DNA from 2 places in the Senegalia sp. (in: firmicutes) genome. Region 1 is predicted to be linked to the other one. Evidence: riboswitches for the same ligand, from Rfam matches in the RefSeq annotation. Region 1 holds a riboswitch; the other holds the start of a gene.
The links. Region 1 has a riboswitch for cobalamin ahead of ACTHUW_RS05180 (energy-coupling factor ABC transporter permease). Riboswitches for the same ligand answer to the same signal wherever they lie in the genome.

Region 1 (4,292 bases):
CATACTTATATGGCAGCAGATGCACTAAAAGCTAAGGCTGAAAAAATGAATGTAGATATAAAGGTAGAAACAAATGGATCAACTGGAGTAGAAAACAGATTAACAGATGAAGACATAAGGAATGCAAAAGCTATAATAGTATCAGCAGATACAAAAGTAGAGATGGATAGATTTGATGGAAAAATAGTTATTCAAACACCAGTATCAGATGCAATAAAGCAACCTGGTGCTCTTATAGAAAGAGGATTAGTTGAGGATGGAAAAGTGTATAAGACAAAAGGTAAATCACAATCATCAACTACTGAAGGCGGTGGAGTAGGAAAAGGAATATATAGAAATCTGATGAATGGTGTATCAAACATGCTACCCTTTGTAGTAGGTGGAGGAATACTTATAGCCCTAGCATTTTTATTTGATTTTAACAATGCAGGAGCAGGAGATTATGGTTCTGGCAATGAAATTGCTGCATTTTTTAACACATTAGGTGGAACAGCTTTTGGATTTATATTACCAATACTTGCAGGTTACATTGCAAGTTCAATTGGGGATAGGCCAGCTCTAGCACCAGGTTTTGTAGGTGGAGCACTTGCAGCAGATGGAAATGCAGGATTTTTAGGCGCACTTGTAGCAGGGTTTTTAGCAGGATATGTAATAAGGGCACTTAGAAAATTATTTTCTTATTTACCAAAATCACTTGAAGGAATAAAGCCTGTATTATTATTCCCTTTATTTGGAATACTGATAGTAGGAGCTATTATGACCTTTCTTATAGTACCACCAGTAGAATGGCTCAACACTGGATTAAACGATTGGTTGTCTAGTCTTGGAGGAACAAATAGTTTATTATTAGGATTAGTACTTGGTGGAATGATGGCAGTAGACATGGGTGGACCAGTAAACAAGGCAGCATATGTTTTTGGTGTAGCTTCAGTTGCATCAGGAAATGGAGAAATAATGGCATCAGTTATGGCTGGTGGAATGGTGCCTCCACTTGGAATAGCACTTGCTACTACATTATTTAAAGATAGATTTACTTTAAAAGAAAGAGATGCTGGTAAAACTAATTATGTAATGGGATTATCTTTCATAACAGAAGGTGCAATACCTTTTGCAGCGGCAGATCCAAAATCTGTAATTCCTTCAGTAATAGTAGGTTCAGCAATAGCAGGAGGATTATCAGCAATATTTGGAGCATCTTCACCCGCACCACATGGGGGAGTATTTGTATTCCCTGTAGTTACAAATTGGCTATTATATATAGTAGCAATACTAGCAGGATCTATAGCTACAGCAATATTATTAAAATTATTAAAGAAACCAGTTGAATTAGAAGAGATAGAATGATATTATAAATATAAGAATAAAAATTGAATATTAAAATTAGGTTCATGATTTATGATTAATAGGGAAAGAGGTTAGAATCCTCTGCAGCCCCCGCTACTGTAACCATAACGAAATCTCATATCCACTGTTCATTAGAATGGGAAGGAGAGAAAGTAGGATGATGGAAGCCAGGAGACCTGCCTGATTTTACTAAGTTAAACTTCGGAGGGAAGGAGAAACTAGCTAATAAGAATATTTTATAGCTATAAATTTAATCCTACCTCCGTGGTAGGATTTTTATTTTATAAAATATTCGGAGGGGATACATTTGAAAAAGAAGTATTTAGTTTTAGCAGCAGCTTTAGTTTTAATGTTTCTGCCAAGATATGCGAATGCTATGCATATTATGGAAGGATATTTAAGTCCTTTTTGGTCGGTATTTTGGACAATTGTAAGTTTACCATTTGTAATCATAGGTTTTAGAAAGATTTCTAAAATGGTAAAAAAAGATCCAAACAAGAAGATAATAATAGGACTTATGGCAGCATTTGTTTTTGTTCTATCAGCCTTAAAATTGCCATCAGTAACAGGAAGTTCATCTCACCCTACAGGCATAGGACTTGGAGCAGTGCTTTTAGGACCAACACCAATGAGCGTTATAGGGGTAATAGTATTACTTTTCCAAGCCTTGTTACTTGCCCATGGGGGAATAACTACACTTGGAGCAAACACTTTTTCTATGGCCATAGCAGGACCATTTGTAGCATTTGGGATTTATAAATTAACTCAGAAGTCAGGTGCTAGCAAAGGTTTTTCTATATTTTTAGCAGCTGCACTTGGAAATTTGATTACTTATATGGTTACAGCCCTTCAGCTTTCAATAGCACATGCAGGAGCAAGTGAAAGTTTTATGCAGTTATTAGTTAAGTTTTTATCTATATTTGCAATAACACAAATACCCCTTGCAATAGCTGAAGGAATACTTAGTGTTATTTTATACAATTTAATATCTGAGTATAGGAAGGAAGGAGTTTTAGCACATGAAAACCAAATATAAAAATCTATTACTTTTACTCATAGTTTTAATAATTGTAGCACTACCCGTACTTGTGATAAAAGACTCTGAATTTGCAGGAAGTGACTCTTTAGCTGAAGAAGCCATTCCTGAAAGTTATACTCCATGGTTTAGCCCTCTTTGGGAGCCACCAGGGGGCGAAACTGAAACACTCATATTCACATTACAAGGTGCTGTAGGGACAGGTATAATAGCTTACTTCTTAGGTTACATGAAGGGTAAGACCAAAAATGCTAGCAATTGATAAATATGCTTATATAAATAAACTAAGATACTTTAATGATCATATAAAACTGTGGTTTTTTATGATCATGATATCCATAGCACTATTTATGTCTAATACCTATATACATGTAACTATATTTTTTATTATGGGCTTTATTATAGTAGGCTTTGCTAAAGTACCCTTAAAAGCTTATCTTAAAATATATCTACTACCAATTAGTTTCATACTTTTAAGCTTGCTAGCCTTTATATTTATTATCTCAGACACTGATATAAATAGTTTATTTAGCATTAAAATTTCTAATTTTTTTATAGTGATAAGAGAAGATAGCTTACTTAAAGCTATCACTCTTACTACTAGAGCCTTATCTGCTATATCTTGTAGTTATTTTTTGATATTAACTACTCCTTTTAATAACTTAATCAAACTATTATTAAAATATAAGGTACCCATGTTATTAATTGAACTTACAATGCTAACTTATAGATTTATATTTATACTCTTAGAAGAAATATCTTTAATTTATAGAGCTCAAGATTTAAAATTTGGATATAGCAATATTAAAAATAGTTTTAATTCTTTGGGATTGCTTTTAAGGGTGCTTATTGTGAGAATGATTAAAAGGTATGAAGAAATGATAATTTCCCTTGAAAGCAAGAATTATGACAGTCAATTTTATATGTAGGTGAATATATGTTAAAGACAATGGATTTAAATTATAATTATGAAGATGGAAAAGTAGCATTAAAAAATATAAATATAGATTTAAATAATGGAGATAAGATAGGGATAGTTGGTAGCAATGGAGCAGGAAAAACTACCCTTTTTTTAAATTTAATAGGGTATTTAAAACCCAGAAAAGGTCAAGTGCTCTTTAATGATCAAAAAATAAAGTATAACAAAAAATTTCTTAGAAGTTTAAGAAAAGAAGTTGGTATAGTTTTTCAAGAAGCAGATAAACAGATATTTTATTCTAATACTTATGATGATATAGCATTTGCACTTAGAAATTTAAAATATGATGAAGATATTATTAAAAGAAAAGTTGATGATGTAATTAAATTACTTAATATAGAAGAATTTAAAGATAAACCAGTTCATTTTCTAAGTCATGGAGAAAAAAAGAGAGTTGCAATAGCAGGAGTTTTAGCACTAGATTGTAAGATGATTTTTTTTGATGAACCCCTTGCAGGGCTTGATCCTAAGATGTCAGAAAACATGTTAAATACTATGAATGACATCGTAGAAAAGGGCAAAAAAACAGTAGTTTCCAGTCATGATATGGATTTTATATATGAATATTGTGATTATGTATATGTATTAAATAAAGGTGAGATTATAGATGAAGGTATTCCAAGTGAAATATTCTTAAATGATGATACATTAAAAAGAGCTAATTTAAAGGAGCCTTGGCTTGTTAAGATTTATAAAAATTTAGAGACCCCTTTATTTAAAAATGAAAAAGAATTTTATGAATTTAAAAAATAAGTTAGAAGAGGGTGATATTTTTGGCGAAAAATATAATGATACAAGGCACAGGATCTTCTGTAGGTAAGAGTATAATTACAGCTGCACTTTGCAGAATATTTAAAGAAGATGGATATAGTGTATGTCCATTTAAATCTCAAAACATGGCTTTAAATTCATATGTAACCAAAAAGGGCGAAG
Region 2 (4,292 bases), on a different contig from region 1:
AGAAAAGCTAGATGATAAAAAATATAAAAAAATAAGAAGTATAGATAATAGCGAAGTTGCTAGAGTGCTATCAACTGAATATCAAAAGATAATTCGTGAAACTCTTTTACAAGCTAATAATATTGATAAAGCGAAATTTATAGATAAACTAAATGAAGTTATTGAAATTGATGGATTTGAATATGATGATGAAAAATTTAAAGAACTACTTTCTATACATGATGATAAGGATGATTTTGATATATTAAATCAATATAGACCAAGAACATCCATATCTACAAGTACACTTTTCACAGGAAGCACAGGACTAACTTTAGAAAGTGAATTAAGAAGAGAGATAAGAACTTCAGATGAAATTGACTTATTAATCTCTTTTATTAAATACAGTGGTTTGAGGCTTATTTATGAGGATTTAGTTGAATTTACAAGGAAAAATAAACTTAGAGTAATTACTACTTCATATATGGGAGCCTCAGATTATAAAGCTATATTAAAATTAGCAGAACTACCAAACACAGAAGTTAAGATTTCTTATGATACTGAGAGGACCAGATTACATGCAAAAGCATATCATTTTAAAAGACATACTGGATTTTCTACAGCTTATATAGGTTCATCAAACTTATCTAATCCAGCTTTATCAAATGGTTTAGAGTGGAATATTAAAGTATCAGAATATACTTCTAAAGATGTACTCTATAGTTTTACTAAGTCATTTGAAACTTATTGGAATGATGAAGAATTTAAAACTTTTAAATCTAATGATGAAAAGAATAAAAAGGATTTAAAGAAATCACTAAGTATTAAAGAAAGAAATAACAAACCATATATATTTTTTGATTTAAATCCATATTCACATCAAAGAGAAATATTAGAAGAGTTAAGATTAGAACGAAAAGAATATGGTTCTTATAGAAACCTAGTAGTAGCTGCAACAGGGGCTCGTGTCATAATAGTGATGGGTGCAATATTCAAGGGTTTCAGGAACTTTAAATAAATATAATTCATACGTTGGTTAGAGTAATTAGGACATAATTGTTGTAAGCAGTGCATGATAAGTAAGACTTTTATTCTTTAATAATTTATAATTGAACATCTTGGATCTATATCTTTGTACATGGAGTGATTTACAATTTGGTAATTCCTAATACGGCTTATAAGAACTTATAGAATTCATAATTAAAAAGAAGTAACACATATAAAAAAATCATGGGTTTTATAAATTGTATATAAAATATAGGAGCTCAAATATGTTAATTTAATTGCAAAAAGTTTATTAATGTGCTAGTATTTAAATAGAAAATTAAATATTAATTTTTAGGTTTATATATCTATTTATTATAATAATAGGGAAATTGGTGAAATTCCAATACAGCCCCCGCTACTGTAATGAGGACGAAATCAAAATAACCACTGGTAAACTGGGAAGGTTTTGAAAGTAGGATGAATCAGAGTCAGGAGACCTGCCTAGAAATGTAAGTATCCTTCGGTGGGAAGGTGTAGCTTTGTGTATAGTTGTATATCTAGGAATAATTATGCGAATCTATGTCCCTGCTGAAAAGTAGGGATTTTTTTGATTGAATTTATTAAGGAGGAGATTTTTTGTATAAAAATAAAAAAATTGTACCCATAATATGCTTGATTGTTTTGATTATTACAGGATGTAGCAATGATAAGGATAGTAGTTTAGGAGGTTTAACTAATGTAAATAGTGCTGAAAAGGTTTCGGACACTGATAAGCCTATAGTCGTTGAAGGTGATGGATTTCCTTTGAAAATCAGTGATTATATGAATGTTGAAACTATAATAGAAGAACCCTTTGAAAACGCAGCAGTTTTATCAGGTACACCATTAAATATTTGGTATGACCTAGGAGGCAAATCAATTTGTAGTTCTAATATATCAGAGAATGTTAGATTGATTCCAGAATATGAAGAAGAGATAAAAAGTCTACCTCAAATAGGACCAGTATATTCTATCAATATGGAAGCTGTTATAGAGCAAAAACCAGACTTTATAATAGCACAAGTAGGAACACAATCCGGACAGGCTAAGAAACTTAGGGATATGGGATTCAAGGTAATTACTACTCATATAAGGGGTTATGAGGATGTACTTTATACATATGAGGCCTTTGGGAAAATCCTTGACCAGGAAAAGCTAGCCATGGACAGAATAAAAGATATTGAAAAACAAAAAAAAGATATAGAATCAAAAGCACCTAAAAATGGAGATACTGTAATTATTTTATATATAACAGGAAATTCATTGGCGGCCAAATTAAATAATAGTATTGCTGGTGATGTGGCAAAAATATTAGGATTAAAAAATATAGCATCAGACTTACCACCGGATACAATAGGATCAGAAAATACGCCATTAGATATTGAATATATAGTAGAAAAAAATCCGGATTATGTGTTAGTAACTAGTATGGTGGGAAGCAATGAAAAAGCCAAAGAAATGATGGACGAAGAGTTTGCTACTAATCCAATTTGGGAAGGTGTAGACGCTGTATCAGAAGATAAAGTCATATATTTACCCCAGCAATATTTCTTATTTAATGCAGGACCATACTATGGAGATGCCATAGAATATATGGCTAGAAGTATATACCCAGAGATATATGGTAATGTGGAGGAATTAGATGAATAGCAAAGTTGGCCTAAGGGATTCAAATAAATTTAAATGGAGCTTTATTTTTATATTAATAGCAATGTTATTTGTGGCATTTTTTATAGGAAATGCAAGGGGAACCCTGGAAGTAGGTATTAATAGAATTATTGAGGTTATCAAAACAAATGATGGAAGCCCAGAAAGGTTGGTAATTTGGAATATAAGATTACCTAGAATGGTATTGGCAGCCCTGGTAGGGGCAAATCTAGCCATGTCAGGTGCCATACTTCAAGGTGTAATGAACAACCCTCTAGCAGACCCCGGAATAATTGGAATAAGTAGTGGAGCTGGACTTTTTGGAATAATAATTTTAGTTATATTTCCAGAATATCAACATCTAGTTCCTATGGCAGCTTTTTTAGGTGCCATGTTAGCAGCTGTTATTATTTATTCCTTGGCATGGAAGGGTGGGATTCAGCCTACAAGGATAATTTTGGCTGGTGTAGCTGTATCAGCACTATTAGGAGCAGGAATATCCGCTATACTTGTATTTTACAGTGATAGAGTTCATGGAGCATTAACATTTATGAATGGGAGTTTGTCGTCGAGAAGTTGGCCAGAGGTACATACAATATTGCCCTATACAATTATAGGAATTATTGTGGCCAATATATTTGCTGAAAAAATGAATATTCTTATTCTTGGAGATGATATAGCTAGGGGAGTTGGACTAAATGTTGAATATACTAGACTAGGATTTACAGCTTTAGCATGCTTATTAGCAGCCAGTGCAGTAAGTGTTGTAGGACTTTTAGGATTTGTAGGATTAATAGTTCCACATAGTATCAGGCTTATAATAGGAAATGATTATAGATATATGATGCCGACATCTGCATTATTAGGAGCTATTTTAGTTATGCTTAGTGATACATTTGCCAGGACTATTATGAGTCCGGTAGAAATACCTGTAGGAATTGTTATGGCAATCCTAGGAGTACCTTTTTTCTTGTATCTATTAAGGAGGTAAAATATGTCTAAGATTATATTGAAAACAGAAAATTTAAAAGTACAGTATAAAGATAAAGTAATAATAAAAAATATTAATTTAGAAATAGAAGAAGGCAAGATATACTCCGTAATAGGACCCAATGGATGTGGTAAAACAACACTTTTAAAATCTCTCACAAGGGCCATTAAGCCAAAGTCGGGGAAGGTTTATTTAGAAGGCGAAGATTTATATAGTATGAGCACTAAATCAATAGCGAGAAAAGTAGGAGTTCTTAGTCAAGGAAGTAATACTCTAAGCGATATATCAGTAAGAGAACTTATTGCATATGGAAGGTATTCTCATAAAAATTGGTGGGAAGGAACTACAAAAGAGGACAAGGAAATAGTAGATTGGGCCATAGAAAGAACTAGTTTAAAAAAATTAGAACATAGAAAGATAAATACAATGTCAGGTGGAGAAAGGCAAAGGGCTTGGATTGCTATGTCTATAGCACAAAAGCCGAGACTTTTATTATTAGATGAACCTACTACTTACTTAGATATATCTCACCAGTTAGAGATAATGGAATTGGTACTTAGTTTAAATAAAGAAGAAGGCTTAACTATATTGATGGTACTTCATGATATTAATCATGCAGCTAGATATTCAGATGAGCTTCTTGTAATCA

Region 2: linked by a shared signal. The riboswitch ahead of ACTHUW_RS09830 (ABC transporter substrate-binding protein) and the one ahead of ACTHUW_RS05180 (energy-coupling factor ABC transporter permease) in region 1 are both predicted to bind cobalamin.

Annotation. Positions count from the first base shown of each region.
Region 1 is NZ_JBQCYD010000013.1:48,852-53,143, reverse strand. Features, by position in the region: gene ACTHUW_RS05185 (PTS fructose transporter subunit IIABC) at 1-1,344, shown strand, start outside; cobalamin riboswitch at 1,366-1,542, shown strand; gene ACTHUW_RS05180 (energy-coupling factor ABC transporter permease) at 1,652-2,380, shown strand; gene ACTHUW_RS05175 (energy-coupling factor ABC transporter substrate-binding protein) at 2,364-2,642, shown strand; gene cbiQ (cobalt ECF transporter T component CbiQ) at 2,629-3,309, shown strand; gene ACTHUW_RS05165 (energy-coupling factor ABC transporter ATP-binding protein) at 3,318-4,112, shown strand; gene ACTHUW_RS05160 (cobyric acid synthase) at 4,148-4,292, shown strand, end outside.
Region 2 is NZ_JBQCYD010000038.1:8,512-12,803, forward strand. Features, by position in the region: gene ACTHUW_RS09825 (restriction endonuclease PLD domain-containing protein) at 1-997, shown strand, start outside; cobalamin riboswitch at 1,303-1,485, shown strand; gene ACTHUW_RS09830 (ABC transporter substrate-binding protein) at 1,603-2,655, shown strand; gene ACTHUW_RS09835 (FecCD family ABC transporter permease) at 2,648-3,643, shown strand; gene ACTHUW_RS09840 (ABC transporter ATP-binding protein) at 3,647-4,292, shown strand, end outside.